Regions from separate parts of the Polaromonas aquatica genome, predicted to be linked through region 1. Evidence: predicted binding sites of a transcription regulator. Region 1 holds the regulator's gene; each other region holds the start of a gene.

The links. Region 1 encodes NrdR, which represses ribonucleotide reductase genes. Its sites were predicted from a motif close to CACNANATNTNGTG; they were not measured.
Region 2: a site for NrdR is predicted at 8,129-8,142, ahead of ACFQND_RS07715 (ribonucleoside triphosphate reductase). Genes of this name have one in related genera too.
Region 3: a site for NrdR is predicted at 3,824-3,837, ahead of ACFQND_RS18970 (ribonucleoside-diphosphate reductase subunit alpha). Genes of this name have one in related genera too.

The regions. Positions count from the first base shown of each region.
Region 1 is NZ_JBHSRS010000084.1:264,792-275,339, forward strand. It holds gene ACFQND_RS22435 (DUF748 domain-containing protein) at 1-400, opposite strand, end outside; gene ACFQND_RS22440 (lytic transglycosylase domain-containing protein) at 1,251-2,102, shown strand; ZMP/ZTP riboswitch at 2,144-2,290, shown strand; gene glyA (serine hydroxymethyltransferase) at 2,336-3,580, shown strand; gene nrdR (transcriptional regulator NrdR) at 3,688-4,137, shown strand; gene ACFQND_RS22455 (type IV pilin protein) at 4,163-4,600, opposite strand; gene ACFQND_RS22460 (pilus assembly protein) at 4,639-8,151, opposite strand; gene ACFQND_RS22465 (pilus assembly PilX family protein) at 8,162-8,728, opposite strand; gene ACFQND_RS22470 (PilW family protein) at 8,725-9,654, opposite strand; gene pilV (type IV pilus modification protein PilV) at 9,651-10,214, opposite strand; gene ACFQND_RS22480 (GspH/FimT family pseudopilin) at 10,230-10,548, opposite strand, start outside.
Region 2 is NZ_JBHSRS010000016.1:59,597-70,144, forward strand. It holds partial or broken gene ACFQND_RS07655 (nitroreductase family protein) at 1-169, opposite strand, end outside; partial or broken gene ACFQND_RS07660 (cob(I)yrinic acid a,c-diamide adenosyltransferase) at 211-558, opposite strand; partial or broken gene ACFQND_RS07665 (IS1182 family transposase) at 606-1,931, shown strand; gene ACFQND_RS07670 (sensor histidine kinase) at 2,099-3,196, opposite strand; gene ACFQND_RS07675 (response regulator) at 3,193-3,639, opposite strand; gene ACFQND_RS07680 (response regulator) at 3,671-4,138, opposite strand; gene ACFQND_RS07685 (hypothetical protein) at 4,233-4,673, opposite strand; gene ACFQND_RS07690 (hypothetical protein) at 4,660-5,907, opposite strand; gene ACFQND_RS07695 (hypothetical protein) at 5,904-6,149, opposite strand; gene ACFQND_RS07700 (IS5 family transposase) at 6,278-7,261, opposite strand; gene ACFQND_RS07705 (hypothetical protein) at 7,594-7,731, opposite strand; gene ACFQND_RS07710 (hypothetical protein) at 7,900-8,043, shown strand; gene ACFQND_RS07715 (ribonucleoside triphosphate reductase) at 8,160-10,175, shown strand; gene nrdD (anaerobic ribonucleoside-triphosphate reductase) at 10,195-10,401, shown strand; gene ACFQND_RS07725 (anaerobic ribonucleoside-triphosphate reductase activating protein) at 10,463-10,548, shown strand, end outside.
Region 3 is NZ_JBHSRS010000082.1:255,150-265,697, forward strand. It holds gene ACFQND_RS18965 (ribonucleotide-diphosphate reductase subunit beta) at 1-606, opposite strand, end outside; gene ACFQND_RS18970 (ribonucleoside-diphosphate reductase subunit alpha) at 764-3,673, opposite strand; gene ampD (1,6-anhydro-N-acetylmuramyl-L-alanine amidase AmpD) at 4,130-4,732, opposite strand; gene ACFQND_RS18980 (sigma-54-dependent transcriptional regulator) at 4,710-6,224, opposite strand; gene ACFQND_RS18985 (sensor histidine kinase) at 6,228-7,946, opposite strand; gene ACFQND_RS18990 (PP0621 family protein) at 7,943-8,197, opposite strand; gene ACFQND_RS18995 (cytochrome C assembly family protein) at 8,194-8,994, opposite strand; gene ffh (signal recognition particle protein) at 9,098-10,456, shown strand.

The sequences.
Region 1 (10,548 bases):
GGGACTCCAGTTCGCCATCTATATATATGCGCTTGATCCTGAGCTGTGGGGAATCCTGCGCAGAAACCGCTGCGCCGCCGGGGGCCGAGGATGCCCCTGCTGCATTTTTATCGCCCTTGGCGATGGCCAGCTCATTGACGGTCAGCTCCAGCGACCAGGGCTTGAAGTCCACAGACCCCACGGTGACCTGGCGGCCCAGCTTTTCGGAGGCGATTTTCTCGACCTGCGACTTCACGATCATGGGCACCAGCGCATACGCCAGCCCCCAGAGCACCAGCACAGTCCCCACGAACCAGACGGCACGCCGCCGCCACTTTGGCGAGCGGACCACCTCACCTGCCCTGGCGGGAAGCGTTTTACCCAGGGTCGACCATTTATTCTTGAATTCATTACTGGACATAGGCCTAGAGTTTTTAGCGCCAGCGCCCAAACGTCAATGATTTGTTTGAAGAAAAATGCGCAATGTTGGCTGGGCAGCAGCTGCGCCGTTAAAAATGCACGCGCACCTTGACCATTTGACTGGCTTTTGCGGCAGCGACCAGGAGCCAGCCGAGTGGACAGCTTCGGCAAGTGGCCAGTGCCTGGCCCCAAAATGAAAAACCCCGGGCAGCAAAGCTGACCGGGGTTGACGGCGAACCAAAAAGCTCATGCCGTCTCGTTTCGCAAAAGGGAGATGAATCGTCCCACAGTGCGGTGAGAGCAAGTGATTGCTCCCAGGTTTGCCGGGGTTGGTTACCCGGTAGATGCCTGAATGGTTCAGGCAATTGCAGGTTAAACGCATGCCGGCCTGGGGGCAAGCCAAACTTTTCTATCACAGACCAAGCTTTGATTGCCACACTCTTGAAGTGGTGGTCATCGCAGCCGCCATTTGGGTCCGGGATGGCCTGCCGGCATGCCGCGTTACAAATCTGTGTCCGGAGCCTGACTTAGAGCAGGCCATCAAAAAACAGGCCTAAGCGCTTGATTTTGGCTGTTTTAACCTGAATATACAGTTTTAAATGCTTTTTACATATAAAAAACAAATCCATTATTATTGACAGGTTATTTAACAAGCCCATAGAATCCGCCCAGTCCTAGAAATCTAGGGACAACCCGAATGCACTGCCGGTTCCAGGCTGAACCAGGCAGCGTCAAACCAGGGTCTCATGCCACCAGGGCCAACAAGGCAAAACCTGGTTTGATGGCGACCCAATCAAAGCCTGCGCGGCCCCAATGCAAAAAGGGGCCGGGCAGACGTAGAAAGGAGTGCTATGACAGCGCTAGTAAATTCCGGACTCAAGTCAAGCCTTGAGTCACGCCTGAAAAGTGTCCGCAGCAGTGTTGCCAACATTGCCGACGACATCACGCAGGGCTTTTTCGAAATCACCCATAACGGTTTTGCCCTGCTGGGCCTGGCCGTTGTGTTTGCAGTGATCACCCTCACCGCCCGCCCCGACCTGCGCCAGGCCGGTGAGTCCAGGCTCATGGCCTGGCTGCAGGAGCGCCAGGAAGCCACGATCGGCTTTACGGAGCCAGCCGCGATTGACCGTGCCACCGCGGCCAACCCCAAAGACCTGCCCAAACAGCAGGCCGCCGTTGCCTACTGGCTGAGCCGCAAATACGGCGTGGCGCCTGAACCGCTGAGCGTCCTGGTATCGGCCGCCTTCGAGATTGGCGAGAAGGCCAAGCTCGACCCGACGCTGATCCTGGCCATCATGGCCATAGAGTCCGGCTTTAACCCGTTTGCCCAAAGCCCGGTCGGTGCGCAGGGCCTGATGCAGGTCATGACCAAGGTGCATCACGACAAATACGACAACTTCGGCGGCAAACTGGCCGCATTCGACCCGGTGACCAACCTGCGCGTAGGCGTCAAGGTGCTGCAGGAATGCATCAGCCGGGCGGGCTCCATCGAAGGCGGCCTCAAATATTACGTAGGCGCGGCCAACCTCGAGGACGATGGCGGCTACGCAGGCAAAGTCATGGCGGAACACGCCCGCCTGCTGGCGGTCGTCGGCAGCGGCGCTACGCCCTACCACGCCGGCGCTGCATCAACGCGCGCCATTCCCGTCAAGGCCGCACCGGCCGAGTCCAGCGACAAAGCGGCCGAGCTGGCCAGTTCCTGATCCCCGCGGCCACCCGGCCATCGACCGCTCTGCGGTACACTTGGGGGGTGCGCAACTGGCGATAGGCCTCTTGCTCCCGGACCTGTTCCGGCGAGCCCGAAGGCTGACGTGGGACACCACTTGGAAGCGCACCGCTGAAGTCGGTTTTGAATCCACACAGCGTTCAGCCGTTCGCCTGGGCAGCCCTTGTTCCATCCACCCGATGACAGGGACCACGTCTTTAAAGGACTGCCATGTACGACCGCAACATTCTTGTTGAACAAACCGATCCCGAGCTTTTCGCTGCCATCCAGGCCGAAAACGCCCGCCAGGAACACCACATCGAGCTGATCGCCAGCGAAAACTACGCCTCGCCCGCCGTCATGGCCGCGCAAGGCTCGCAGCTCACCAACAAATACGCCGAAGGTTATCCCGGCCGCCGCTACTACGGCGGCTGCGAACACGTGGACGTGGCCGAGCAACTGGCCATTGACCGCGTCAAGCAAATCTTCGGCGCCGATGCCGCCAACGTGCAGCCGCATTGCGGAGCCTCGGCCAATGAGGCCGTGTTCCTGGCTTTCCTGAAGCCCGGCGACACCATCATGGGCATGAGCCTGGCTGAAGGCGGCCACCTGACCCACGGCATGGCGCTGAACATGAGCGGCAAGTGGTTCAACGTGGTCAGCTACGGCCTCGACGCCAACGAAGCCATCGACTACGACGCGATGGAACGCAAGGCGCACGAGCACATGCCCAAGCTGATCATCGCGGGCGCCTCGGCCTACTCGCTGCGCATCGACTTCGAACGCTTCGCCAAGGTGGCCAAGGACGTCGGCGCGATCTTCATGGTCGACATCGCCCACTACGCCGGCCTCGTGGCCGCGGGCGTGTACCCCAACCCGGTGCCGCATGCCGACGTGGTCACCTCCACCACCCACAAGAGCCTGCGCGGCCCGCGCGGCGGCATCATCCTGATGAAGTCGCAGCACGAGAAGGCCATCAACAGCGCGATCTTCCCCGGCCTGCAAGGCGGCCCGCTGATGCACGTGATTGCCGCCAAGGCCGTCGCTTTCAAGGAAGCCATGGCGCCCGAGTTCAAGGCCTACCAGCAACAGGTGGTCAAGAATGCCCAGATCGTGGCCGACACCCTCACCGAGCGCGGCCTGCGCATCGTGAGCGGACGCACCGAAAGCCACGTCATGCTGGTCGACCTGCGCGCCAAGGGCATCACCGGCAAGGAAGCCGAGGCCGTGCTGGGCAGCGCCCACATGACCATCAACAAGAACGCCATCCCGAACGACCCGGAAAAGCCAATGGTCACCAGCGGCGTGCGTATAGGCACCCCGGCCATGACCACGCGCGGCTTCAAGGACGAAGAAGCGCGCCTGACAGCCAACCTGATCGCGGACGTGCTCGACAACCCGCGTGATGCAGCCAACATCGAAGCCGTGCGCGCCAAGGTTCACGCCCTGACGAGCCGCTTCCCGGTTTACCGTTAAACGGACTGCGTCAAATGAAGTGCGCAGCCGCTATGTTTTTAATAGCTGGCGGCGCACAATCCACCGGGGCCAGCGGCACAAAATGCCCATAATTTCAGGAAAAGCCCATGAAATGCCCTTTTTGCAGCCATCTTGAGACCCAGGTTGTCGAAACCCGGATATCCGAAGACGCAGACTTCATACGCCGCCGCCGCCAGTGCGGCGCGTGTGAAAAACGCTTCACCACCTACGAACGGCCCGACGTCACCTTCCCGGCGATTGTCAAAAAGGACGGCCGCCGCATCGAATACAAACGCAGCAAGATCCTCGGCTCCATGAACCTGGCCTTGCGCAAGCGCCCGGTCAGCACCGAACAGATCGACTCGGCCATCGAGCGCATCGAGGAAAGATTACTGAGCCTGGGCATCCGCGAAGTCGCATCCAACCGCCTGGGCGAGCTGGTCATGCGCGAACTGAAAAAGCTCGACAAGGTAGCCTACATACGCTTTGCCAGCGTGTACCGGAGTTTTGAAGACATTGATGAGTTCAAGACGCTGGTGGATGAGGTGAGGCGGTAGTTCACCCGCCCATTCCTTTTCCCGACTATCTCCAGCACTCCTCAACTGTTACCGTGCCAGAGATGGTTCGACGGCCGGTGTTGTCCAGCAATAGAGAACCGCATTTGTCTGTTGCCATGGGCCCTCCCACAACAGGAACTGCCTGGACGGTAAATGTAGCTACCGTAGGCGTACCCGAGAAACTGATACTGTAAGTACCAGCACCTGCTGCTGCGGTCTTGGGCACTGTCGCCAGAGCAGTCGGTACTGCGACAGCATTTCCTGCACGATCCTGGCTAAAACTATCATTCTGCGAATAGAAGCGCTGCATGAACTGCGCGGTTTCAAGTAATTGCCCGCGCGCCTCTGCCCGCCGTGATTTGGCAATCGAGTTGTTGTAACTCGGCAATGCTACTGCTGAAATAATGGCAACGATTGCAACCACAATCATCAACTCAATGAGAGTAAAACCGCGATTTCTCATACCTGCTCCACATTTAGAACGCAATTTCGACCAGGCGGCTACGATGAAGGAGGGCTGAATATCTGCCTCCAGGTGCGCCGAATTGAGTTTCTGTCACCTTGAAATAACCTGCTGGTGTTGGGCGACACCGTTACGCCTTGCGACCTGCCTCCGGGTTTTATCAAGATACCATCACTGCCATCGGCCCCTGTCTGATAGCCTATAGCCGAAGTCAAGTCATTGTTGTCAATGAAGCCATCCCCGTTGGTATCAAACGTTGGGCCACCGGTGCCAGCGGCGCCACTAAACGGGTCCAGAACGAAATTGATGCCAATGCCATTGGTCGCCTGGCAGGTCTGCACGGCCGCACCAGGCACAATCGTTTCAAAAAACACCCGACCCAAGGCTACTTGAGGGTCGTAAATCATACGTTGCCCTGCCTGAACAGTCAGGGGGAAGCGCCAACCACGTTTCGTTGCGTAGTCCACCGTATTGTTTGTCGAGGTGTAGTAAGTGACAGACTGCGCGGGGGTACCAGCAGAAACCGTGACGGTGACGGAAAGCTGCTGCAAAACCAATGTCGCAGTCCCGGCAATTGCATAAGTCGCGACGCTGGAGTCATCCCCAACCTTGACCTGATCCCATAGACCGTAAAGTGTCCTCTCCTGGGTATTATTTGTATCAGCCGTCTCAAACAATTTGCCAGTTCCAGCCAATACCAACGTCCCACCCAAGGGATGTACAACATAGGTTGGTGCAGCAGTAAACGGCTCAACCTGAGCATTCCTGTTAACTGCGGAAAATAGCGGTTTGGGAACCAATGCGGTGCTACCGAAGGCAACAGCCCAGTTAGCGGACGAGGTACTGGAGAAATCAAACTTCCATAGATTACCCATAAGATCGCCAGCATATGCTGCAACGATGCGTTGCTGCAAATCACGCACCACCCGGACACCACTTAAACCATTGCCTCCTCCGGCAACAGGAATACCTGTATCTATCCGTTTAATAAGCGCCCCGCTCAATGCATCGATAACAAATAGCTGCGCTCTGCCACTGGCGCTTTCGTAGCCATTACCAACAATGACGGCCCACTGGCCATTTCGCATCAAACCGACTTCCGCCGTTTGCATTAAATACCCAAGCTCGGCGAAATTGCCCGTATTTGTATTTTCCCAAAGAATATCGCTCGCACCGGGGGGCATCAATGTCGTGGTCAACGTACCGCTTCCTGTTGGTGAACTCGGCACCGGCACATTGATGGCAAAAATGTTCTTGGCACCCGCACCACCAGTTGCAATCACAAGGTTTCGCCAGCCCCCTGTTGTGCCAAAGCTCGAATCAAATACATCCGATTCAATAGTTGGCCCATCCACGTAATACTGGTGATCATATGGGGTCTGACTTAGTGCATTGACCTTGCCAAGTACCGCTCTCGGCATGAATGCAAAAGTCTCCGTGCCATTCACATCACTGAAAGCATGCAACATTCCATCATTGGCCCCGACAAACACCTGTGCGACACGGAATGTTTTGTTCCGAAGGAACTCCCTGTAAGAGTACTTTGCGACCGATGTTCCTGTTGTGCCGGTAGTAGAGGGCAGAAAATCGTACTGCATGTCCACCGTATCTTTTACCAGCGAGGGGGAGGAGTTAATAATATCACCCAGTTTTTTTGCACGGGCCCTATAAGTCGTGCCCTCGCCCGTCGCATCACCACGCAGGTAATTGACCAATCCCGGACCTGCCGCAGCACTAACACCAAGAGTTGCAGTCATGCTTTGCGCCGTCAAGCTGGCCCAGGTGAAGCTGATCCCCTTGGTTGTCGCATCCTTAAAGGTAAAAATATTGCGCGCGGCAGCCGCAGGCAAATGCTCCGAAGCTCGCCACGCGACCGTCGCATCGTTGCCATTCGAATCCAGCGTAACGGCGGACAATTCGCCGGTCCAGACATTGGTCCTGTATTCCGGAACATATTTTCTTGAGTCTGACGACAGAAAACGCCCCGATACAGCCACCCCCGCATCGCTGCCATTACGCTCGTCAATATTACTGATAACAGCTTGCAAAGCATTGGCATATTGTTGCGGGTCAGCCGCGCTTAAAGATAGGCCACGACTGTTAACAGCGGCATGCCAAAGGTCATCCACTTTATTATTGTCATCATTACTAGGGTCGCCCCAAGATTTTGTATTTGCCGTCAAGGCTGGCAGATCATCTGGATTGACCAAGTTACCGTTGACGCCGAATCCAATGGTGTAGTTCACCATATGCTGCCAGAAGGCGGGGTCACCTGCGGTCGGTTTGACCTCGTTGGCCAAATCAGTGCGGAGATCCTTACTCCAGTAGTACATGGCAACATCCGCCAACGTTCCAGAGAAATTGTCCCGATAGGGATAGGCACGTGTGTATGTATAACTTTGACCGTTTGGACCAGTAATCGGCGTAGTCAAGCTGGTGTTGTCCACATTGCCCGTTGCGCCAGCGTTTGATGCAGCAGCCCCATTCCAGCTTCCATCAGTCATCAGTAAATGAAATGATCTTCTACACGTCAAATGCGCAGTCGTATCCTCGGTTCCAGGCACAGCACCCCAAGGCCCCTTATTGTCTGACCTGCTGTAATACTCTCCTACGGCGCCCATGGCACGACGTAATGGCGTACCGCCCGGATCAACCTGAAGAGAAAAAAGCCACGTGTAAAAAGAGTCACGGTCCGTCCCCGTGAACGACCGCAAGCCTCGTAGCAACGTATTTGAGTTGACCCCATCAATACTTATGCTGGCAGATTGGTTGATTCGCCCATACCCCAATCGATAAGACACCGGCAATGAATAAAAGGCAGTTGCCGTACCCCCAATGGCGGCAAGCAGTTTGCTCCGGTAATAAGTAAACCAATTGGAGAAATTCTGCTGCTCCTGCGCCAAAGTACAAACGGTCACCGCTGGCAGCCCGCAGTCGGTGCGGTTGGGATCTTTTGAAAAGGTCGTTGAAACCGTTCCGGTGATAAAGGTCTGTGTGAAGTTACCAACCGCAGTTCCGGTCCCGCTAATTAACTTCCAGTACTGCGCGGGATACAAACTTTGTGAAGAATTCGAACATGTGGATGCATCTGTGCAAAAAGAGGTCGTGAACGTCTGTGTCGCCACGAGGTTAACCACAGTAAGCGGCACTCTGGGATCAGCCGGCGCCGCCGTAGCGGGATAAGTCGGATACGAAGTCCCATCAGACTTTAGCCATGGAGAGTATGTAATCGCCGGGTTGTAATATTGACTGTTGGTCGCAGACGATCTCAGTTGCCTTACAAAGAGAGTCGTGGCGTTGTAAGTAGCAACTCCACTTTTAAAAGTTGAGGTAGCGCTTGGCATGCTGCCAACATATTTACCGCTAATGCACAATGCTTCAGGCAAGCATTCAAAAGCCATTGAACCCGAATCATCGAAAGTAAACACCAGATTGGGAGGGACCGCAGCCCCCCCAACGATGAGGGGCGTCTGAGCTACTTGCGCATGAGTAAGGCCCCCACTCAACAGTACAACGACTCCAAATAAAACCCGGAAAATAAACTGCTTCATGGAACCGTCCTCATTGCCGCAGAATTGACTGCAGCCAAACTTCACTACCTGATTTAACCTGTCCGCTTGAATTAGTGCTGTAGTCCTGGCTATAACCTCGCGCGGTAATCAGATAGGACTCGCGCGCTGGGCCGCCCTGCAGAGTAACAAGCGGGTATTTCTCAATCATGCAACCCGGCAATGTTGTGACCGTACGGCCAGCAGCATTCGAGGAATTCGAAATTGCTGCGGTCACCGTATTCGCCACGCCAGTAGTCCAGTTTGTCCGCGAAGCCCATAAATTAGGAACAGTCTGGGTGCTGTTAAGAGGCATGGTGTTAATAACAAGCGTAGATACCCTGCTAAGCACCTGATTCTCACAATAACGCAAAGCGGTTTCAGCGGCCTGAGTCGCGACCGCACTGACCCTCAAATTATTTGACACCTGCTCACCCGAGATCGAATTCCTGACAGCAAGGACCGCGACGGTAGAAATGACCACCAACAAAATCAGTGCAAGAATCAATACGATCCCACTCTCTTTTTGGTGTCTTCTTGCGCGCAATGCGCGCTCGCCCCTGGAAAGAGTTGTGCTCATGATGAAAGTGCCCCGCGATTTCGCAGCGTAACCACGGACCGAAAGGCTTTCCTCAAAAACCGGTCCGTTGATGCCACGGAGTTGCCCGCGCAGTTGATATACGAACCCGGTGTATTCTGATCCGGCATTTCGCTGCGCATGACCAGACAGACCTTCACACTGACTACGCGCGACCAACGCTGGTCCACACTTCCTGGCAATAAATCAACACCTGCGGCCGTTAAATAACTTGTCACGACCTGGGAGGACACGTCATCTGCCACGCCATAGGTGAACACCAAACTTTCAACATACTGCATGATCGGCTGGGCGACAAAATTGCTACCGCCGCCATTTCCACCACAATACAACTCCGGCGTACCACTATTGGCGCCCGTCTTGACGTAAAAGCGTGACTCAACCAACGAATACGTAGGGCCACCATTAAAGTCAGAACTGGTCGCCGCATTAACAGCCTGACTCAGGCAATCTGTAGGATTGACGCCAGATGGCCCGGTGTTGTACGCATCACCCTCAAAACGCACAGATATGGCCGCCGTACCGGTTCCCGAATTGCAAGTCAACGAAAGTGTCGTACTCACGGTCGGGTTGCTAAAACCCGCATCACAACCCCGCACGCCCGCCCCTGCAAAATTGCTGTCATTTACCTGTACCGTGCCCGTCCCGGATACCGCCGTGTTGACAGGTACATTGGCCTGCGGAAAACTGAAGCCAGCCATCCGTATATAGCCGGCCATGTAATTCATGGCTACCGCAGCATCCTCGCTCATGCGGGTTGCTGTTTCAGATTGCTTGCCGGTTGAACTTGTCGCGGAATAGACAGCCAGGATCGCGCCCAGAATCACCACGCCAATAGTGATCGAGATCATCAGCTCAATCAGGCTAACCCCACTCTGGTAAAGGAAGACTTTCTTTGGAGGCTTCATATTCCAGCCCGAAAATAAAGACAGTGAGGTACCGTTGAACCTGACAACGCGGCGGCCGGACAACTGCTGCTGCCAGCGGTAATGAGTGAGGTGTCAGTCCCTGCTTTAAGACTGGGATCCGCCCACATAACCCAGATATCTACCGCGGGAGGGTTGGTGGTGTCACGCAACACGTAGGCATCGCCACCGGGCAAGCTTGTGCGAAGGCTATTACGCCATTCCGCAACATCGATAGCGGCCAATTCCGCACTCGTGCACTTTGAAGCAACAGCACACGTCGGTACGGTAATGGCCGTGGTTACCGACGAGTAAACGGCGGTTTTGTCGTACGCGCTTGCCATGAACCCATCGGCATTGGCGCGCATTCGGTCCGCATAGTCCGATGCGAGCTGGACTCCCACGGTCTGAAACTGCGCCATCTTTCCATATTGAATCGACGCTGCGGTCAACCCCCCCATTGCCAGCAAGCCGAAAGACATGATCACAATCGCAATCAAGACTTCGAGCAAGGAGGCTCCCTTTTGAGCGGAGGGTGCAACGGTAATAAATCTGATACCCATGGACAAACCCTGTCTTTACGAATCAGAACCGGTGCAACTGGCATTAGAGTCACTCAGAATCCGGGCGCGCCCTTGCATCGAGATGCACACCAGTTTTTGCTGCGCGCCATTCAGCGATGCGGAATTAAAAGTAAAGCTCGCAGCGCCTGCACTCAGCAAACCGGTAGGACGAAACACAAATTTATTAACGGCAGCCCCCGATGTTTTAAGGATACCGCCACTATCAGAAAGCACGCCCTGCACCCTCAAAAGGCTATCGTTCCCTGAAGAGCTGTAGTTGTTGGATGCATCAAGATCGCGATTCACAAAAATGAGCCACCCCGTTTCCCAGCCC
Region 2 (10,548 bases), on a different contig from region 1:
GTTGCATGAAGCCGACACTGGGCGCGTGGTGTGCAGCGGTGAGCAGGCGCCGCATTACTTCAGGCGCGACCGTGCCACCAGCGAAGTGACGCATATCGCGCCGCTCGAAGATGGTCCGGTATACCGCGGCTCGGCTGCGGAAAAGGCCGGACCTGCGTCGGGAGCCGATGCCGCCGAACCTGCTGGATCAGGATTAGTCATACGTGACGCTCAATTCTCAATCCCGCCCTGGGCCGGGATGCCGGCCTGGAACGTGTGCTTGACCATTACCCTCTCGGTCAAGGTGTCAGCCAGTTCGATGATCTCGGGCGGGAAACGCCTACCGGTGATGACCACATGCACATGGCTGGGCCGCTCACGCAGGGTATGCAACATATCGTCCAGCGGCAGCCAGCCATAGATCAGCGGGTAGGTGATCTCGTCCAGCGTCACCATGAAGTAGTCGCCGCTCAGAATGGCGGCCTTGGCCTTTTTCCAGCCGTCACGCGCCAGTTGGGCCGCGTGCTTCAGGACCTGACTTTTCCAGCTAAAACCGTCGCCTAGGAGTCTGCGCGGCAGAAGCCCGATGAAGTCATCGTAAGTAGGGGCGACGGCGTTACAGGCTGATGTCTGCCAGCTACCTGCCCTATCTGCCTGACCAGGACTTCTTGCTGCCGCACTCGATGCGCGAGTGGTTGGCCGAAGGACACCTGGCCTATTTCATCAACGACACGGTGGACAGCTTGGACTTGCAGGCCTTCCATGCCCGGTATGCCAAGGACGGACCGCGCAACCAGCCGTACCATCCGGCCATGATGGTCAAGGTGCTGATCTACGGTTACGCCACGGGCGTATTCAGCTCGCGCAAGCTGGCCAGGAGGCAGCATGAGGACGTGGCGTTTCGAGTGCTGGCAGCGGGCAACTTCCCGGCCCACCGCACCTTGAGCGACTTTCGCGCGTTTCACTTGAAGGAATTGGGTGAGCTGTTCGTGCAGGTGGTGCACCTGGCCCGGGAGATGGGGCTGGTGAAGCTGGGCACCATCGCGGTGGACGGCACCAAGGTCAAGGCCAACGCCAGCCGCCACAAGGCCATGAGCTACGAGCGCATGCTCAAGGCCGAGGCCGAGCTGCGCGCGCAGATCAAGGCACTGCTGGATAGAGCAAAGGCCGCCGACGAAGCCGAGAAGAACGAGCCGGAGCTGGACATCCCGGCGGAGATCGCGCGACGCCAAGACCGGCTGCAGGAAATCGCGGCGGCCAAGGCGCGGCTGGAGAGTCGCCAGCGCGAGGCGGACATCGAGCGTGGACGCGACCAGGATGATGACCGCAAGCCCCGGGGCAAGGACGGCAAGCCCAAGGGCGGGCGCTACAAGCGCGAGTTCGGCGTGCCCGAGGACAAGGCCCAGGAGAGCTTCACCGACCCCGACAGCCGGGTGATGAAGCGCGCCGGCGGCGGCTTTGACTACAGCTACAACGCCCAGACGGCGGTGGACGCGACGGCGCACATCATCGTGGCGGCCGAGCTGACCAACATGGCCGCTGACAGTGGCGAGTAGCCCGGCATGCTCGATGCCGTGAGGGCCAACCTGGATGCCGATGCCAGCTGTGTTCTGGCCGATGCGGGCTACCGCAGCGAAGCGGTGTTCGAGCACCTCAAAGATCATCCCAGCGAGGTGGTCGTGGCACTGGGGCGCGAGGGCAAGCAGCAAGTCGAGATCGATGCGAACACGTACCCGTGCACGCTGGCCATGGCAGCCAAGCTGCAGACCGAGGAAGGCCGGCGCGCCTATCGCAAGCGCAAGTGGATCGCCGAGCCGCCCAACGGCTGGATCAAGAACGTGCTGGGGTTCCGGCAGTTCAGCATGAGAGGGCTACACCGTGTGCAAGCGGAGTTCAAGCTCGTGTGCCTGGCGCTGAACCTGCGCAGAATGAGCACTTTGCGAATGGCTTGAGGGGGCAGGCACAGGAAAAAACGCCTCTCAACAGGCCGCCCGGGGTGCCACGCGCACGCCTCAGGCCAATTCATCGACATTGCTCCGCCCTTGAACGCCTCCAGCGCCGCGTTACTCCCCTCGCGTTGCATCTCATTTGACCTGCTCGGCTTCTGCCGCGCAGACTCCTAGCCCACCGTCCCCAGCGTGAAATAGAAGGAGGCGCCTTCGTTCTCCACGCTGTCAGCCCAGACGCGGCCCCCGTGGCGGTCAATCACGCGTTTCACAATGGCCAGCCCCAGGCCTGTTCCCGAGAAGTCCGAATGCGAATGCAGCCGCTCGAACGCGCCGAAAAGCTTGCCGGCATGGTGCATGTCAAAACCGGCGCCGTTGTCCTTGACAAAATAAACGGTCTCGCCGCTGGCATCGAGCTCGCCGCCGATATTGATCCGGGCCACCGCCCGCCTGGCGGTAAACTTCCAGGCGTTGCCCAGCAGGTTCTGAATGACGACCGACAGAAGAAGCGGATCGCCGTGCGCCAGCAGTCCGTCCTGAATCTGGATCCGCGCCTGGCGCTCGGGCTCGCCCTCCCTGCATGCCTGCGCTGCCTTCCTGGAGACAGCCGACAGGTCGACCGCCTCGGATCGGAGCTGATCGCGTGACAGCTTGGCAAGCGACAGCAGCCCGTCAATGAGTTCGCTCATCTGCTGGGTTCCCGCACGAATCCGGCTCAGGTAGTGTTTGCCCTTGTCGCCGATCTTGTCCCCTGCCGCCCGCTCCATCAATTGACAGAATCCGTCAATCGTATTCAGGGGGGAACGAAGGTCGTGTGACACGGAATAGGAAAAAGCCTCCAGTTCCTTGTTCGCGGCCTCCAGCTGGGCGGTGCGCTGGCGAACCCGTTCTTCGAGGTCGGCATTGAGCCGCAGGATTTCTTCCTGGGCCCGCTTGCGTTCGGTGATGTCCGCCGCCACGCCGAGCACCCTGTCGGCGGTGCCGTCCGCGGCCACGATGGGACGCTTGACGGTCTGCAGCCAGCGCACTTTCCCGGTGGCGTCGATGAGCCTCTCCTCGGGGATGAACACTTCGCGCAGCGTGTCCATCGTTTCAAGGTCGGCTTTGAGAAAACGTGCAACTTCCTGCGCATCGGCGGTGACGTCCGCTTCGGCCTTGCCCAGCATTTCCTCGACGGTGCTGCCGTAGGCCTCGGCCATGGCCTGGTTCACCAGGACAAAGCGTCCCGCGCGGTCCTTGGCGAAGATGAACGTGGGGTTGAGGTCGATCACCTGGCGCAGAAAAAGGCTCTGGCGGCGAACTTCTTCCTCGGCGCGGCGCAGCGCAGCGCGGCAAGTTCTTCTTTTTCCACCAGCGCACGTCGCACGGCGGCATCGAGCCGCTGCGGCCGCTGCTTGAGGACGTAATCGGTGGCGCCGGCTTTCAGGCAGTCCACCGCCGCTTCCTCGCTCAGTTCGCCGGACATCATGATCACCGGAAGCTCCGGCTGCTTCTCGCGGACGTATTTGAGCGCCGACAGTCCGTCGTAACCCGGCAGCTTGTAGTCGGCCAGCACCAGGTCAAAGGTTTCCTGCGCCAAAGCGGACTCGAATGCCTCCTTGCCGCTCACCCACCGGATGTCGCAGGACAGACCGGCCGCTTCCAGCCTCAGCCGGATCAATTCCGCATCCAACGGATTGTCTTCCAGATGCAGCAGTCGGATGGATGGGTTCATATCGGCCTCCGGATCGAGCGTTTTACCCAGGTTATATCTTGGGTTCATCGGCCACCGGCGTGCTTGCGGGCGGCGGCTCGTTCAGGATGGCCCAGAAGGCGCCCACCTGCTTGACCGCATCCACGAAATTCGTGAACTTCATTGGCTTGACAACGTAGGCATTCACGCCCAGCCGGTAGGCGGCCTCCACATCGCGCCTCTCACGCGAGGACGTCATCACCACCACCGGAATCGTGCGCAGGGCCGGCTCGCCCTTGATCTGGCTCAGCACTTCGAGCCCATCGACCTTCGGCATCTTCAGGTCGAGCAGCACGAGCGCCGGGTTGCCCGGGGCCCGGCCGGAAAATTCACCCCGGCGAAACAGGTAGTCCAGCGCTTGGGCGCCGTCGGGCAGGTGCAGGACATCCTGGTCCAGGTTGTGCTCCGCCAGCGCGTGAAGCGCCAGCCCCGCATCGCTCGGGCTATCTTCGACCAGCAGGATGCGTTTGAGTGAATTCATGGAGGACTCCGGTTTGTTCATGATGGATGGGCTGGCTGCGCCGGCCTGAGCGTGAAATAGAGGTTTTATCGTTTTGATGATCAAAACTTCAGTTTCAGTTGTATTCGATGTTGATCACGCCAGCGCCAGGCTGCGACACGGCATACGTCAAGCCCGAACCACCACTGACGCTCAGGGAACCATCGGCATTGAGCGACACATAAACGGTGGCGTTGTCCGCGATGGAGGGCGCAGCGCCTGCGCCGGTCAAAACGGCGCCGGGGGACGGCTCCGGTCCAACGCGCAGCAAGGGGCCACTGAGGGACAGGCTACCAGTAAAACGCTCAATGGTGAAGGTGGTGCCAGAAAAGGTGTCAGAAATGGTGCTTAAAAAGGGACTTGAAAAGGTGACTGACACCGACTGAAGCACCGTTGCACTCGCCGTGCCCGTTGCGGTGCCCGCATCGCTGTCACCGGTCAGGGCGAGGCTGCCGATCAAGAGGGCGCAGGCACCGGCCTGCCGAAGGATTTTTGGCGGGAACTCATTTTTTATCACGCGCTTCCTCCCGGGGAAGATCTGGCACGCTCCCGGCCGGATTTCGACTCAGCAGAAAATCCACGCCGTTGATAAATTTACCATCGGGCAGGATGCTGATGTCACGCTCGCCCGGATCAATCAGGTCGAACTGCTTGAGTTGCTCCGGCGATATCCGCAAATAATAGCGGCCTTGCACGACGGCGGGAACAATGTAGTAGCCGTCCGAACTGCTTTTGATGGTGGACACCACCTGGCGATCAAGGTCAAGCAGTTCAATTGCCACATCGCCTATGCCTCGCTTCGTGCGCTTGTCGACCAGGTACACCGTTCCGTCAATTTCGCTGGTCAGGATGACGGGGAAATCAAACTCCGCAACATGGCCCGGGCGCGGGACCAGGCGCACACCCTTGCGCTGCGGCGCCCAGTAAGGATCCTCCAGCGTCTGCGTGTCGACCGCAATGTCCACATGCTGCCTGATCGGCAGACGGTCCAGCCAGGCCAACCCGGCGGCATTGGTTCGCACCGGCACCCTGCTGCCGTTGACGGTCAGCGCGACGTTCTCGATCGGCTCTTCGCCGGCGTCCATGAGGCCGTTGGCGTTGTCGTCCAGGAAAACACGCACCGACGCAGCGCCGCTGTCCGCCTTGGGCAGCGCATCAAAACGCCACTGGCGCTGCCGCGGCTCCCAGCCCATCGCAATGAAGAGTTGCAGGCCCACGGCAAACACCCCGCGGCTGGAATAACTCGTGCTCAGGCCCAGCCCGTAGCGGCCCAGGCTTTTGTTGAGGCCGGCGGTCAGCATCGTCTCCTTGCTGCCGACCGAGTGAACCACGCCCAGGTTGAGCAGGTAAGCCTCGCCCAGGCGCTTGTCGCCCGACAGCGCGATGGTTTCCAGTTTTACCTGAGGTGTCAGGCTGTAGCCGAGCTGGCCGCTCAAACCGATGGTGCCGACCCGGCGGCTCAGTTGCAGGACGCCGCTGGCCGAGGTGTTGCCGCCTGAACTTTGCCAGCTCAGCTGGTTGCTGATCGAGGTCCGGTTCACATAGGCGGCCACCCGGCCCGCCAGGCCCAGACTGCTGCGGCCCGACTCAAACTGCTCGCGCTGCAGTTCCAGGGTCACCGGCAGGCGCGGCAGCCAGCCGGCCGGAATCGGGCCGTCCAGCCGCAGTTTGTCGCGCGAGCGCAAGGAATCGGCGCTGGGTAAATACAGCTCGCTGCTGAAATCATGGAGCTGCGTGCGGCTGTAACTCAAGGCAACACTGCCGACGCGGGTCTTGAGTCCCGACTCATTGAGCCAGCCACCGTTGGGCGACCTGACAAAATCACTGCTGAAAATGAAGGACTGCCAGAAAGCGCGCAGCCCGAGGTTGCTGTAGAGCTGGCCGCTGCGGCATAAGCATTGCCAACAACACCGGCACTTGCCAGCACCACAACCGATGCCAGTGCCGCATTGAATACGCGGCGGTTGAATGCCAAAAATTTTCCTGATTTCATGATGGTTCCTTAAGGAGGGTCTGAACAAGGCCGATTCAAACGCGCACCGGGCGCAAGAAGTCGGCGCGTGGCACGAAATGCCGCTCTCCACTCGCGTTTTCAGGCAGTTTCGGCCTCATTCCCTCGCCTTACGCTGCTTTCGGACGGACCACTCCCGTCATCGCCATCAACTGCTTCCGCACCATCCACAGGTTGGACAGCGCGAACAGGGTGACGACGTGCGCGGTGTTCTTGGCCAGCCCGCGGAACCGCACCTTCACCAAGCCGAACTGGCGCTTGACGACACGAAACGGGTGCTCCACCTTGGCGCGCATGCTGGCCTTGCGGTGCTCCGCCTTCCGGACTTTTGTCTTGGCCCTGCCTTCAGGCAGCTTGGCGATGTCGCTCGGCCGGACGGCGATGTGCCACTGCAGATTCTCGCGGTCCACGCGGGCCGGCGCGCCGCGGTAGCCAGAATCGGCCCAGACCTGTTCTTCCTTGCCGTGCAGCAGATCGGTCACCTGCTCGACGTCTGCCTCATTGGCTGCCGTGGTGGTCACCGTGTGCACCAGGCCGCTGTCGGCATCCACCCCGATGTGCGCCTTCATCCCGAAGAACCACTGGTTGCCCTTCTTGGTCTGGTGCATCTCCGGGTCGCGCTCGCCCTCGGCGTTCTTGGTGGAACTGGGCGCGGCAATGATGGTGGCGTCCACGATGCTGCCTCGCTTGAGCAAAAGGTCCTTGCGCGCCAACAGGGCGTTGACCGCCTTCAGGATGTCGTCGGCCAGGTCGTTCGCTTCGAGCAGGTGCCTGAAGTTCAGGATGGTCGTCTCGTCCGGAATCGGCTCGTTCAGGTTTAGACGGGCGAAGCTGCGAAGCGAGGCGATCTCGTACAGGGCCTCCTCCATCGCCGGGTCGCTCAGCGCAAACCAGTTCTGCATCAGGTGCACGCGCAGCATCGACTCCAGCGCATACGGCCTGCGTCCGCGGCCGGCCACCGGGTAGTGCGGCTCGATGATCTTGAGCAGCACCCTCCAGGGCACCACCACGTCCATCTCCTCGAGGAACACCTCGCGCCTGGTCTTCTTCCGCTTGCCGGCGTACTCGGCGTCTGCAAAACTGATCTGGCTCATTCGCGTAGGCCTCTTTGCATCAATCAACGCGCGACGGCATGATTGGTGGACTTGTTCAGACTTTCCTTAATGAATGACGTTAATTTCAGATCTACCCACATGACTCCAGCCACTCACGCCATCGGCGATTGTGCAACCGTGAAAAACAGGCTCGACTTTCGCTATTGCCCACTCTGAATTTGTGACAAAACTTGTTTTTTGCAGGAGTTTTGTAATCTTATTTGATTAAACTGATTACAACAACAGATATATATATTTATCGTTTATGTCACAAAAGTGATAATAACCAGGCCTGCCGACCATCCCGATGGCATACCTTTGCCGCATGGCCATCAGATGTCACACTCGGGCGCCAGCGTGCATCCGGAGCCGAACTTCTGAATGTCCGCGGTCAGCGATTCGACCAAGCCGCCCCGGGGTGAACTTCCGGTTTTTTCTGCTTTGCTGCGCTTGATTTCAGTCGCGCCCATCTTCACTGGGCTTTTTGAGCCCAGTCTTTGATGCCTGTTTGCCACGGTCGCCAAGGGCGCGCATCCCGTCGACGGGGTTTGCGGGTTCTGCCCTACCAATAATCTTCCGGATCGCTATCGCATAGCCCACCTTGTGGATCGCACGCCCTTTACCCAACGAAGAATGCCTTGAAGGGCTGGTACCGGGAATATGAGCAATGGCTCGATTTGCCGGTGGGCTATGCGGGCCGGGAACCCAAGTACCCGCAAGCGCAGAAGGAGGCAGCTGTTGAGCACTATCTCAACGTCAACAGCATCATGAGCGTTTCCTGATACAGATCAACCTTTAACCGGAAGTTGATTTTGCACGATTTAATTCGCGAAAAACACTACCTGTAGTGGCTATCATCCACTTTCACACTACCTATAGTGTTTTAAGAGGATGCTAGATGAGCATACAAACCGCACCGACATTTACCCATATCATCAAGCGCGACGGCGGGATCAAGCCGTTTGATGCCGGCAAGATCGCCCAGGCGCTGGAGCGCGCTGCCCAGGTCACCGGCGAGTTCGATGGCGCCGAAGCCCGTCGCCTGACGCAGTATCTGGTGACTCCAAAAATCAGGATACTTGGACCGGCGACGCCGCACATCGAGCAGATCCAGGACGCGGTCGAGGCTGCACTGTTCGACGCTGGCTACCCCAAGACTTTGCGTGCCTACATCGTCTACCGCGAGCAACACAAGAAGCTGCGCAGCGACCGCAAGACGATGGTGGACGTCGAGTCCAGCATGAACGAGTACCTGCAGCAGCTCGACTGGCGCGTCAACGCCAATGCGAACCAGGGCTATTCGCTGGGTGGCCTGATCCTCAACGTGTCAGGCAAGGTGATTGCCAACTACTGGCTCAACCACGTCTACCCGCCCGAAGTCGGTGCGGCGCACCGCAGCGCTGCCATCCACATTCATGACCTTGACATGCTGGCCGGCTACTGCGCGGGCTGGTCGCTGCGGACCCTGCTCAACGAGGGGTTGAACGGTGTGCCTGGCAAGGTGGAAAGTGGCCCGCCCAAGCACATGTCGAGTGCGGTGGGGCAAATCGTCAACTTCCTGGGCACGCTGCAAAACGAGTGGGCTGGCGCACAAGCGTTCAGCTCGTTCGATACTTACATGGCACCGTACGTCCGACAGGACAAGCTGGACTACGCCCATGTTCGCCAGTGCATGCAGGAGCTGATTTACAACCTTAACGTGCCCTCGCGTTGGGGTACGCAGACGCCATTTACCAACCTGACATTTGACTGGATTTGCCCGGAAGACCTGCGCGAGCAGACGCCCGTTATTGCTGGCCAGGAAGTGAGCTTCACTTACGGCGAGTGCCAGGCCGAGATGGACATGATCAACCGTGCTTACATTGAAGTGATGGTGTCCGGCGATGCCAAGGGCCGCGTGTTCACCTTCCCAATCCCCACCTACAACATGACTGAGGATTTCGACTGGTATAGCCCGAATGCCGAGCTGCTGTTCGAGATGACCGCCAAGTACGGCCTGCCTTACTTCCAGAACTTTATCAATTCGGAACTCAAACCGAACATGATTCGCTCCATGTGCTGTCGCCTGCAGCTTGATCTGCGCGAACTGCTCAAGCGCGGCAACGGTCTGTTCGGTTCGGCCGAGCAGACCGGCTCGCTCGGCGTGGTCACCGTCAACTGCGCGCGCCTAGGCTATTTGCACCAAGGGGACGAGGCCGGCATGCTAAAGGCGCTTGACGGCCTGCTGGAGCTGGGACGTGACAGCCTGGAGATCAAGCGCAAGGTGATCCAGCGTCACATGGACAACGGCCTGTTCCCCTACACCAAGCGTTATCTGGGCACACTGCGCAATCACTTCTCCACACTGGGGGTGAACGGCATCAACGAGATGATCCGCAACTTCACTCTGGACCGCGAAGACATCAGCTCCGAATGGGGACACGCCTTTGCCATTCGCCTGCTCGACCATGTACGCGCACGCATGCTGGAGTTTCAGGATCAGACCGGCCAAATGTACAACCTGGAAGCGACCCCGGCAGAAGGCACCACCTATCGTTTTGCCAAGGAAGACGCCAGGCAGTTCCCTGGCATCCTGCAAGCCGGTACCAAGGACATGCCTTACTACACCAACTCCAGCCAGTTGCCGGTAGGCTACACCGACGACCCGTTCGAGGCGTTGGAGATGCAGGATGACTTGCAGCGCAAGTACACCGGCGGCACCGTGCTGCATCTGTACATGACCGAGCCGCTGTCCAGTGCAGAAGCCTGCCGTCAGCTGATCAAGCGCTCGCTGTCGCGTTTTCGCCTGCCCTACATCACTGTTACGCCCACTTTTTCTATCTGCCCCAAGCACGGCTACTTGGGCGGGCGCCACGATTTTTGCCCGAAGTGCGATGTCGAAATCATCGCGCGCAAGCAGTTGGAACCTGTTTAACCACCAAAGAAGGAATGACATGATTACTGTACAAAAAACCCCAACCTTGGCCCCCCAAGCAGTGCCCATCGTGCTGCGTGATGAAGAGCGTCAGCGCTGCGAGGTGTGGACCCGCGTCATGGGCTACCACCGCCCCGTGGCGTCCTTCAATACCGGCAAGAAGGGCGAGTTCCATGAGCGCACTTACTTTAGTGAAAACAACTGCAAGTCCCCTGCCGCTGGCTGAGCGGGCAGCAACCCGCTACAGCGGCGTCCGCAACTCGGCACCCAGCGCCAAGCCACTCAAGGTGGGGGGTATTACGCCTTTCACCGCGACAGACTACCCCGGCCAACTCGCTGCCGTGGTGTTTGTGCAGGGTTGCCCCTGGCGCTG
Region 3 (10,548 bases), on a different contig from region 1:
GCCAAGCGATTCGGTGATGTACTGGTAGGCGTGGGTATGGATGGCTTCCTCGAAAGCCTGGCGCAGCAGGAACTGGCGGCACTCGGGTGCCGTGATGTGGCGGTAGGTGCCCAGCACTATGTTGTTGGCGGCGAGTGAATCAGCCGTCACGAAGAAACCGAGGTTGCGTTTGACCAGGCGGCGTTCGTCTTCGGTCAAACCGTTCGGGTCTTTCCAGAGCGCGATGTCGCGCGTCATGTTGACTTCCTGCGGCATCCAGTGGTTGGCGCAGGTGGCGAGGTATTTTTCCCAGGCCCATTTGTATTTGAACGGTACCAGCTGGTTGACGTCGGTCTGGCCGTTGATGATGCGTTTGTCGGAAGCCTTGACGCGCTTGGCTGCCGGCGCTGCTGTGTCGGCTGCTTTTTCTGCGGTATCCAGTGGGGCTGATGCGCTGGCAGTGGCAGCCGGAGAGAAGGCGCCATCGTCGAGCATGCGGACTTGCGCCTGGGGTTGGGCGGATGTGCCGGAAGAAAGAGGCGGAAGTTCCATCGAGCGGCCTTCAGGCAAGCCGCTTGTGAGAGAGTTTGGCGATGATGGTTTGACTTCGTCGTCCCAGGTCAACATGTGAGGGTTCCAATACTTTGGGATTATGAAAGCAGCGATACAAAATGAAAAGTGTTCATTCACATCGCTGCAGATTAGTGTTGCTCAATTGCATCGTTTCATCACATCGGGGCACACGCGAAGTGTCATCGCGTGTCCCGATGCGTGTCCCGATTTTTTATTGGCAGGCTTCGCAGCCTGGATCATCGATGGCGCAAAACTTGATGTCGGTTGCCGGTATCGCATTCATCTGTGCCTGGGCTGCCGCAGCTGCGGCCTCCAGTGCGCTGGTGCCGCTGCTTGCGGCAACATCCGCTGAAGGACCGGAGGACACCGAGTTCATCTTGCCGGCTTTAACGGTTGACTTCTCGGCGTGCGTGGCGCTCTGCGTGCGCAGGTAGTACGTCGTTTTCAGGCCGCGCAACCAAGCGAGCTTGTAGGTGTCGTCAAGCTTCTTGCCCGAAGCGCCGGCCATGTAGATGTTGAGCGACTGCGCCTGGTCAATCCATTTCTGGCGGCGGGCGGCTGCTTCAACAATCCACGAGGTTTCAACTTCAAAGGCCGTTGCGTAAAGTGCCTTGATGTCCTGCGGTACGCGGTCAATCGGGCGCAGGGAGCCGTCGAAGTGTTTCAGGTCAACCACCATCACGTCGTCCCACAGGCCCAGGCGTTTCAGGTCACGCACCAGGTAATGGTTGATCACGGTGAATTCACCCGACAGGTTGGACTTGACCGAGAGGTTGCCGAAGCAGGGCTCGATACAGGCGTCCACGCCGATGATGTTGGAGATGGTGGCCGTAGGTGCAATGGCCACGCAGTTGGAATTGCGCATGCCGTCCAGGGCAATCTTCTTGCGCAAGGCGTCCCAGTCCAGCGTGGCTGAGCGGTCGACCTCGACATAACCGCCGCGCTCTTCAGCCAGCATGTTCAGCGTGTCCAGCGGCAGGATACCCTTGTCCCAGAGCGAGCCCTTGTAGCTGGCATATTGCCCACGCTCTTTGGCCAGTTCGGTCGAAGCCCAGTAGGCGTGGTAGCAGACGGCTTCCATGGACTTGTCGGCAAATTCGACGGCTTCCTGGGATGCGTATGGCACGCGCAGTTCATACAGGCAGTCCTGGAATCCCATGATGCCAAGGCCGACCGGGCGATGGCGCATGTTGGAATCGCGGGCCTTCTTGACAGCGTAGTAATTGATGTCGATCACGTTATCCAGCATGCGCATGGCCGTGATGATGGTTTTTTGCAGCTTGGCGTGGTCGATCGCGCCGTCCTTCAGGTGCTGCACGAGGTTGACCGAGCCGAGGTTGCACACGGCCGTTTCGGTTTCGCTGGTATTGAGCGTGATCTCGGTGCACAGGTTGGACGAATGCACGACGCCGGTGTGTTGCTGGGGCGAGCGGATGTTGCAGGCGTCCTTGAAGGTGATCCAGGGATGGCCGGTTTCAAACAGCATCGACAGCATCTTGCGCCACATGTCGGTGGCTTGCAGCGTGCGCGAAGGCTTGATCTCGCCGCGGGCGGCCCGGGCTTCGTAGGCCGTGTAGATCTTTTCGAATTCCTTGCCGAACTTGTCGTGCAGGTCGGGCGTGTCGTTGGGCGAGAACAGCGTCCAGCTGCCCTTTTCCATCACGCGGCGCATGAAGAGGTCGGGGATCCAGTTGGCGGTGTTCATGTCGTGGGTGCGGCGGCGGTCATCACCGGTGTTCTTGCGCAGTTCCAGGAATTCCTCGATGTCCAGATGCCACGTCTCAAGGTAGGCGCAGACTGCGCCCTTGCGCTTGCCACCCTGGTTGACGGCGACGGCGGTGTCATTGACGACTTTCAGGAAGGGCACGACGCCTTGTGATTCGCCGTTGGTGCCCTTGATGTGGGCGCCCAGGGCGCGCACTGGCGTCCAGTCGTTGCCCAGGCCGCCGGCAAATTTGGACAGCAGGGCGTTTTCCTTGATGGCGTCATAGATGCCGCCCAGGTCATCGGCGACCGTGGTCAGGTAGCAGGACGACAGCTGCGAGCGCAGCGTGCCGGCGTTGAACAGCGTCGGCGTGCTCGACATGAAGTCGAAGGACGAGAGGATTTCGTAGAACTCGATGGCGCGCTCTTCGCGATTGACTTCATTGAGCGACAGGCCCATGGCCACGCGCATGAAAAAAGCCTGCGGCAGCTCGATGCGCTGCTTGCGCACGTGCAGGAAATAGCGGTCGAACAGGGTTTGCAGGCCGAGGTAGTCAAACTTCAGGTCGCGCTCGGGTTTGAGCGCCGCGCCCAGGCGGGCCAGGTCAAACTGCTGGAGTTTTTCGTCGAGCAGCTCGTTTTCCACACCCTTGGCGATGAATTGGGGGAAATACTGGGCATAGCGGGTTTGCATTTCCTCGTGCGCGACTTCTTCGCCCAGCACTTCGCGGCGGATGGTGTGCATCAAAAGGCGTGCGGTGACGTAGGTGTAATCGGGGTCTTTTTCGATCAGCGTGCGGGCTGCCAGGATGGATGCCTTGTAGACCTCGTCAATCGGCACGCCGTCATAGAGGTTGCGCATGGTTTCGGCAACGATGGGGTCGGGTTTGACGTCTGCACCCAGATTGGCGCAAGAGGCCTCTATGAGAGCCTGCAGGTTGCGAACGTCAAGCGCCACCCTTTTTCCGCCATCCATGACGTGCAGCAAGATGGGCTCGGGCGTTGGCACCTGTGGCAGGTGGGCACGTTCCTGTGTACGTTTTTCACGGTAGAGCACATAGGCGCGGGCAATTTCATGGTGGCCGCCGCGCATCAGTCCGAGTTCAACCTGGTCCTGCACGTCTTCAATATGAAAGGTTCCGCCGCTGGGGCGTGAACGCATCAGGGCGCGCATGACGGCCTGGGTCAGTTCGTCAACCGTTTCGCGAACGCTGGCCGAAGCCGCGCCTTGCGTGCCGTGCACTGCGAGGAAGGCCTTCATCATCGCGACCGCAATCTTGTTCGGCTCGAACGGAACTACCGCGCCATTGCGGCGGATGATCTGGTAGTTGCCGAACTGGCTGGACTGGGCATGGCCTTGTTGGGGGAGTGTCGGCACGCTGGTGGCGACGGATACGGTACTTTGAGCTGTTTGCATTGGCTTCCTCTTGACTTTGTTCTATTGACTGCGCTGTTCGTGTATTCGGCGGATTTGGTGTGTTTTCAAGCGCTACCTGCCAGGTTGTGCCGCTTGAGCTGTTCCGTGGTTATCAGGGCCTGAACCACACCAAATTGGCTCAAGCTCACACACTATACCTAGGGTCTGAAGTGAATTCAAGCACTAGGGGTAGTGTTTTCCATGCGTATTCTCGCTGAAACCATTTTTTACATTTTGGTCGTGCCTGGCTTGCCTGAGCCGCTTTGCTGACGGGGTGTTTGAGGACTGGCTGGCGGGCCTTGCCCTGTCAGGCTGCGCACCAAAAAACAAAGCGCTCATGCGCCTTGCCGCAGACTTCGCCCTGCGGGGGCATGCCCACGCTTGTTTCCTCATGAAGGCGCAGGAAAACCCGTCGCGTAATACGTTTTTTTTGACCGGACAGCCGCCGCAGTGCGCTCAGTTGGCCGCAGGAAAATATTTATCTGGCGCAGCCAGTGTGCGCTGCAGCAAGGGCCAGTCAAAACCCGGTCCCGGGTCCTGCTTGCGGCCGGCTGCAATGTGCTCGTGCCCGGCAATATGCGCGACAGGGTAGTGCCCCATGAGCGCTGCGCACAAGCCCGTCAGGGTTTCGTATTGCGCTGCCTCGAAGGTATCTCCCTCCAGCCCTTCCAGCTCAATGCCAACCGAGTCGTCGTTGCAGTTGGCCCGCCCTCGGTAGCTTGATTGCCCTGCATGCCATGCCCGTTCGTCACAACTGACAAACTGCCAGAGCTCGCCGGAGCGGCTGATAAAAAAGTGTGAGGATACCTGCAAACCCCGTATGCCCTGGAAGTAGGGGTGTTCGTCCCAGTCGAGCTGGTTGGTGAACAGGCGCTGCACATTGCCGTTGCCAAACTGCCCGGGTGGCAGGCTGATGGAATGGATGACGATCAGGTCAATGGGCGTCTTGCCGGGACGCGGACCGCTGTTGGGTGACACCAGCGCCCTTGCATGGCGATACCAGCCTTTTTCCCAAAGTGCCCTTGCCGGGCCGGCCTCAGGCGCGGTCTTCTGCGGCATCGGGACTCTCGGCGCCCGCATCGCTGTCGGGCAAGGCGATGTTCAGGCGTTCAATGCGGTAACGGATCTGGCGCAGGCTCAGGCCCAGTTTGGCGGCTGCCGCGGTGCGGTTAAAGCGGGTTTCCTGGAGGACCTGGCAGAGGATGTCGCGCTCCTGTGCGTCCAGGTAGTCCTGCAGATTGTCAGGAATGGCCACAGCGGCCGTGACGGCTGCAACGGGCACTCCCGCATACGGCGGCGACGGTGTGTCCAGGTGCAGTTCCCCGCTCTCGCTCAGGGCCACCGCACGGTGCAGGATGTTCTCCAGTTCTCGGACATTGCCGTTAAACGGGTGGCCTCGCAACTGCTCCAGCACAGGCGCGGTCAGCATGGGGATGGTGCCAAAACCCGATTCATGGCAAATCCGTGTCAGCAGGGCTTCACAGAGTTCAGGCAGGTCTTCCCTGCGTTCACGCAGGGGGGGCACACCAATCACGATGACATTGAGGCGGTAATACAGGTCCTGGCGAAAACGCCCGGCCTCGATTTCGGTCCCAAGCTCCTTGTGTGTGGCGCTCACAATGCGCACATCCACCATATCTTCCTGTGAGGAACCCAGGGGCCTGACGACGCGCTCCTGTATGGCCCGCAGCAGTTTGGACTGCATGGCCAGCGGCAGGTCGCCGATTTCGTCCAGAAAGAGCGTGCCACCCTTGGCTGCCTGGAAATAACCGAGGCGATCTTGTGTAGAGCCGGTGTAAGCACCTTTGCGGGCACCGAAAAATTCGGCCTCCAGCAGGTTTTCGGGAATGGCGCTGCAATTGACTGCGACAAACGGGCCGCCGGCGCGGTGGCTGCACTCGTGCACGGCGCGCGCGACCAGTTCCTTTCCGGTGCCGGACTCGCCCTGTATCAGTACCGGTGCCATGCTGCCGGCAACTTTGGCTATCCGGGACTTGACGGCCTGCATCACGGCAGAACGGCCCACCAGGCGCTGCAGCGCTGCGGTGCCCGTACCCGGTTTTGCACCCGGCTGCTGTGCGGCCGGGTTGGCGTTGCTATTGGATGCCTTGTTTTCTGCAACAGGTCGTTCGGCCCCGGCAACTGAGGCCGCGGCTTTCGAGCCTTGTATGGCAGACGCCACCACATTTCGGAACTGCTTTAAATCAACCGGTTTGGTCAGGTAATCGAACGCCCCCGCCCTCAAGGCCTCAACGGCATTTTCAGTAGACCCGTGCGCGGTGATCACAACACAACGCTCGGAGCGCTGCTGCACGACCATGTCGCGCAGCAACTCCAGGCCAAGCCCGTCCGGCAGGCGCATGTCGGTAATCACGGCGTCAAAGCGCTTTTCCTGCAACTGCTGGCGCGCTTGCGCCAGGTCGCCAGCCGCTTCAACCCGGTAGCCCTCACGCAACAGGGTGAGTTCATAAAGAGTGCGCAGATCCGGCTCATCGTCAATGACCAGGATGTGCGCCGGCTGTGAATAGGGGCTGCTGGTTGGTAGTGTCATGGATTAGGCGGACAAGGCACCATAAGAAGAGGGTTTGGCTATGGGTGGTGGCGCCCCGGGCTTGAAAACCACAAAAAACTCATTGCCCTCGACGGTATGGCGCATGGCCCGCTGGTAGCCAATCATCGCGCCATACCGTTCGCAGAGTTCCCTGCAAATGTACAGGCCCAGCCCGGTAGACCGGCTTTCCGATGAAAAGAACGGCTCAAACAGATGGGTCTGGACGGTTGTTTCAAGGGGCTGGCCATCGCTCCAGACGGAAAGCCGTACCTGATCGGGTGCCGGCTGTTGTGTCGCTACTTCAATGGCATTGGCCGCTTGGCTGGCATAGCGCAAGGCATTGTCCAGCAGGTTGACCATCAGGCGCCGTAAATGCTCGGGGTCAAACCCGACCGTCATGTTGCCGGCGCCGGGTGCAATATGCGTCCGCTGTGTTGAAGCGTTCTGTTTTGCCCAGTCCGAGGTGATGCGCATCACCGCGTCGTCCAGCAGCAGGACAGTGCCGTGCTGTTCGGGGCTCAGGACCTGGGCGCGCGAAAGGTTCAGGACCTCGTCGACTATTTTTGCCAGTCGTTGTGCGTTTTGCCTGACCATGGCGGTGAGTTGCCTGTGGTTCGGGTCCTGCAGGTCTTCTTCAAGCAAGGCATTGGCCTGGGAGATGGCCGCCAGCGGATTGCGGATTTCATGTGCGACAGCGGCAGACATGCGGCCCATAGCGGCCATTTTTTCCGTACGCACCCTGGCTTCCATTTCACGCAGGTCTTCAAGAAACATCACGCACAGGCTGCCGTGGTTGCCATCCTGCGAGGCCGCGAGGCGCGTGCGTACATGCAGCCGTCGTGCGTTGCGCGCCGGGTATTCCAGGCTGACATCTGCTTCCTGTGGAATGCCAAGCATGAAGGTCCGCCGCATGATTTTGGCCAGAGGCTGCCAGGCTGCCTCTGTAGACAGGACAAAGGGCGCCATGCGGGCCGCATCGCGTGTTGCCAGCAAACGCCTGGAAGCCGGATTGGCTGAACGCACGATGCCGTTGGCGTCCACCACGAGCACGCCATCGGTCAGGGTTTCAATCACCAATTCATTGACTTGCGTTTGCATGCGCGCCACCGACTGGCTGCTCCTGGCCCGCTGTTCTTCGCGCACAAGCCTCAACGCCAGCTGGTTGGCCAGCAGGGCGACCAGAAAGAACCCCGAGCCGCTCAGGCCGGACTGCAGGTAGCGTGATGCCAGTTCCCCCATGGACTGCAGTGAAATCCACCACGCGTCTGCCAGCAACAGCAGCGTCACACTCGCCGCCGTGCCAAGTGCAAGAAGAAGCGGGCCCAGTACCGAGGCCAGCAGTACAGGCAGGGCGAACAGGGGTGTGTAGTTGATGCCGCTGGACTGCAAAAAATTAAGCGCTGAAAACGCCACGACATCCACGCCGATGGTGGACACCCACTGGGCGTCAAATGTGCTGCCTGGCGGTTTGGGCCGTGCCCACAGCCGCACCGCTACCGTGGCGCAAAGGTAGGCCACGCAGACCGCGATGGACCAGCTGTTGGTGACATTTCCCAGCGCATAAATCGCCGCCTGCAGCACGACCAGCACACTGGCAATGGTGACCCGCGCCGACATGAAGGCGCGCCACAGGCGGCCGAATGAACCCGATTCGGTTTCGGACTCCCACGCGCTTGACCTGCTTTCCGTAGGGCCAAACCAGGAGTTCGAAGCTTCTGTCATGGGTGGCCCTGGCTGCCTGCCTGCTGCCGATGGGCGACGCAGCAATACACTCCCCTGGGGCCGGTCAAGGCTTCGGAGCGCGGTAAATGGACATGGCACACGTCGCAGGCCACGATTTCAGTGGCCACGCCGGGCGGCTTGGGCCGGGGGCTTGCTGTTTTTTCGCCGCTATTGTTGATGTCGGTTCGCCGGTTGTTCTTCCACAACCAAAGAACGACCATCACGATGGCGAGGATGAGAAGGTATTTCATATGCGCTTGAGGACGACTTCAAGCACAAAGCGCGAGCCTGCATAGCCCAGCAGCAGCAACCCGGAACCCAGGTACAGGACGTTGACGGCCTTGCGTCCGCGCCAGCCCAGCCGTGCCCGGCCGAGCAGCAATCCCGCAAAGGTCAGCCAGGCCAGCACTGAAAACACGGTCTTGTGGCTCCACTTCCACGCCAGGCCGGGGCCGTACAGCTGCTCCGCAAACAGCCAGCCCACCAGCAGGGTCGCTGAAAGCAATACAAAGCCGGCCTCGACAAAACGAAAGGTCAGGCGCTCCAGCGTCATTAGTGGGACGCCGGCGTTGTTTTGCTCGGCCAGGCGTATGGAGCGCTCGGATCGCGTCATCAGCCAGCCATGCACAACGGCCGCGGCAAAGAGGCCGTAGGAGGCGATGCCCAGCGCCCAGTGCAAAGGCAGCCAGGGCGAGGCGACCATGTGGTAACTCGTGCCCGGAAAAACAATCGACAGCAGCACGGCCGCGCTGCCCAGGCCGGCCAGCGCCCAATGTGCCTGCAACTGGGGAAACAGCCGGCGTTCAATGGCATAAACCGTCAGCACCAGCCAGACGGTCATGGACAGCGCGGGCGCAAAACCGAAACGCGGCGGATTCCCGAGCAGGCCTTCGGCAAGTGTCAGTGCGTGAAGCAGCCAGGCGGCAAAAAGCACGCCGCGCAGCGTGCTTTGGCTCAAACGGGCGGTTGCGAGCGCAAGTACGCCGTAACTTACAGCCGCGCCTGCAGCCGTAGCAAGACCCCACCAGGCACTCGAAGCTAAAATCATGGCTAGAGTTTAGCCTTTACCGCCCTCCCTGGCGGCCGCCTCAGCGCCTGCACCGGCGCTTTTTAACCCCTACCTAACTGCTCCATGTTTGTGGAGCCCATCCATGGCTTCAGCACTTACCGACAAACTCTCACGCCTCGTCAAGGAAATGCGCGGCCAGGCCCGCATCACCGAATCCAACGTGCAGGACATGTTGCGCGAGGTGCGCATGGCCCTGCTGGAGGCCGACGTGGCCCTGCCGGTAGTGCGCGACTTTGTGGTCCGCGTCAAGGAAAAAGCCCTGGGCCAGGAGGTCATGGGCTCGCTGTCGCCCGGCCAGGCGCTGGTCGGTATTGTCAGCAAGGAACTGGCGGCAACCATGGGCGAAGGCGTCAGCGACATCAACCTGGCGGCCCAGCCGCCAGCGGTGATCCTGATGGCAGGTTTGCAGGGCGCGGGTAAAACCACCACTACCGCCAAGCTGGCCAAGCACCTGATCGAGAAGCGCAAGAAAAAAGTTTTAACCGTCTCAGGCGACGTTTACCGCCCGGCCGCCATCGAGCAGCTCAAGACCGTGACGGCGCAGGCCGGTGCCGAATGGTTCCCGAGTACGCCGGACCAGAAGCCCGTCGACATTGCCAGGGCGGCCATCGATTACGCGCGCAAGCATTTCTTTGATGTGCTGCTGGTCGATACGGCCGGCCGCCTGGCGATCGACGAAGCCTTGATGGCGGAGATCAAGGAATTGCACGCCGTCCTGAACCCCGTGGAAACGCTGTTTGTGGTCGATGCCATGCAGGGCCAGGACGCGATCAATACCGCTAAAGCCTTCAAGGAAGCATTGCCGCTGACCGGCATCATCCTGACCAAGACCGACGGTGATTCTCGCGGTGGTGCTGCACTCAGCGTGAGGCAGATCACCGGCGCGCCCATCAAGTTTTCGGGCACGAGTGAAAAACTCGACGGCCTGGAAGTGTTTGATGCCGAGCGCCATGCCGGGCGCATCCTCGGCATGGGCGACATCGTGGCGCTGGTTGAGCAAGTCACCGCCGGTGTCGACGTGGCGGCCGCGCAAAAGCTGGCCGCCAAGCTCAAGTCGGGCGATGGTTTTGACCTGAATGATTTTTTGAGCCAGCTGCAGCAGATGAAAAACATGGGCGGGCTGTCCAGCTTGCTCGACAAGCTGCCGGCGCAGATGGCCGCCAAGGCCGGCCAGGTCGATATGGACAAGGCCGAAAAAGACATCAAGCGCAAGGAAGGCATCATCCAGAGCATGACACCGCTGGAGCGGCGCAAGCCCGACCTCATCAAGGCCACCCGCAAGCGCCGCATCGCTGCGGGCTCGGGCGTGCACGTTCAGGAGGTCAATCGCCTGCTCAACGAGTTTGAGCAGATGCAGGGCATGATGAAAAAGCTCAAGGGCGGCGGCATGATGAAGATGATGAAGCGCATGGGCGGCATGAAAGGCATGCCGAAGTTCTGAGGGGTCCTCCATAAATCCGATTCCCGGGCGCATGGCGGCGTTGCGCGGTGCTCGGAATCCTCATGCACCTGAGTGCATTCCGGTGTCCTGCG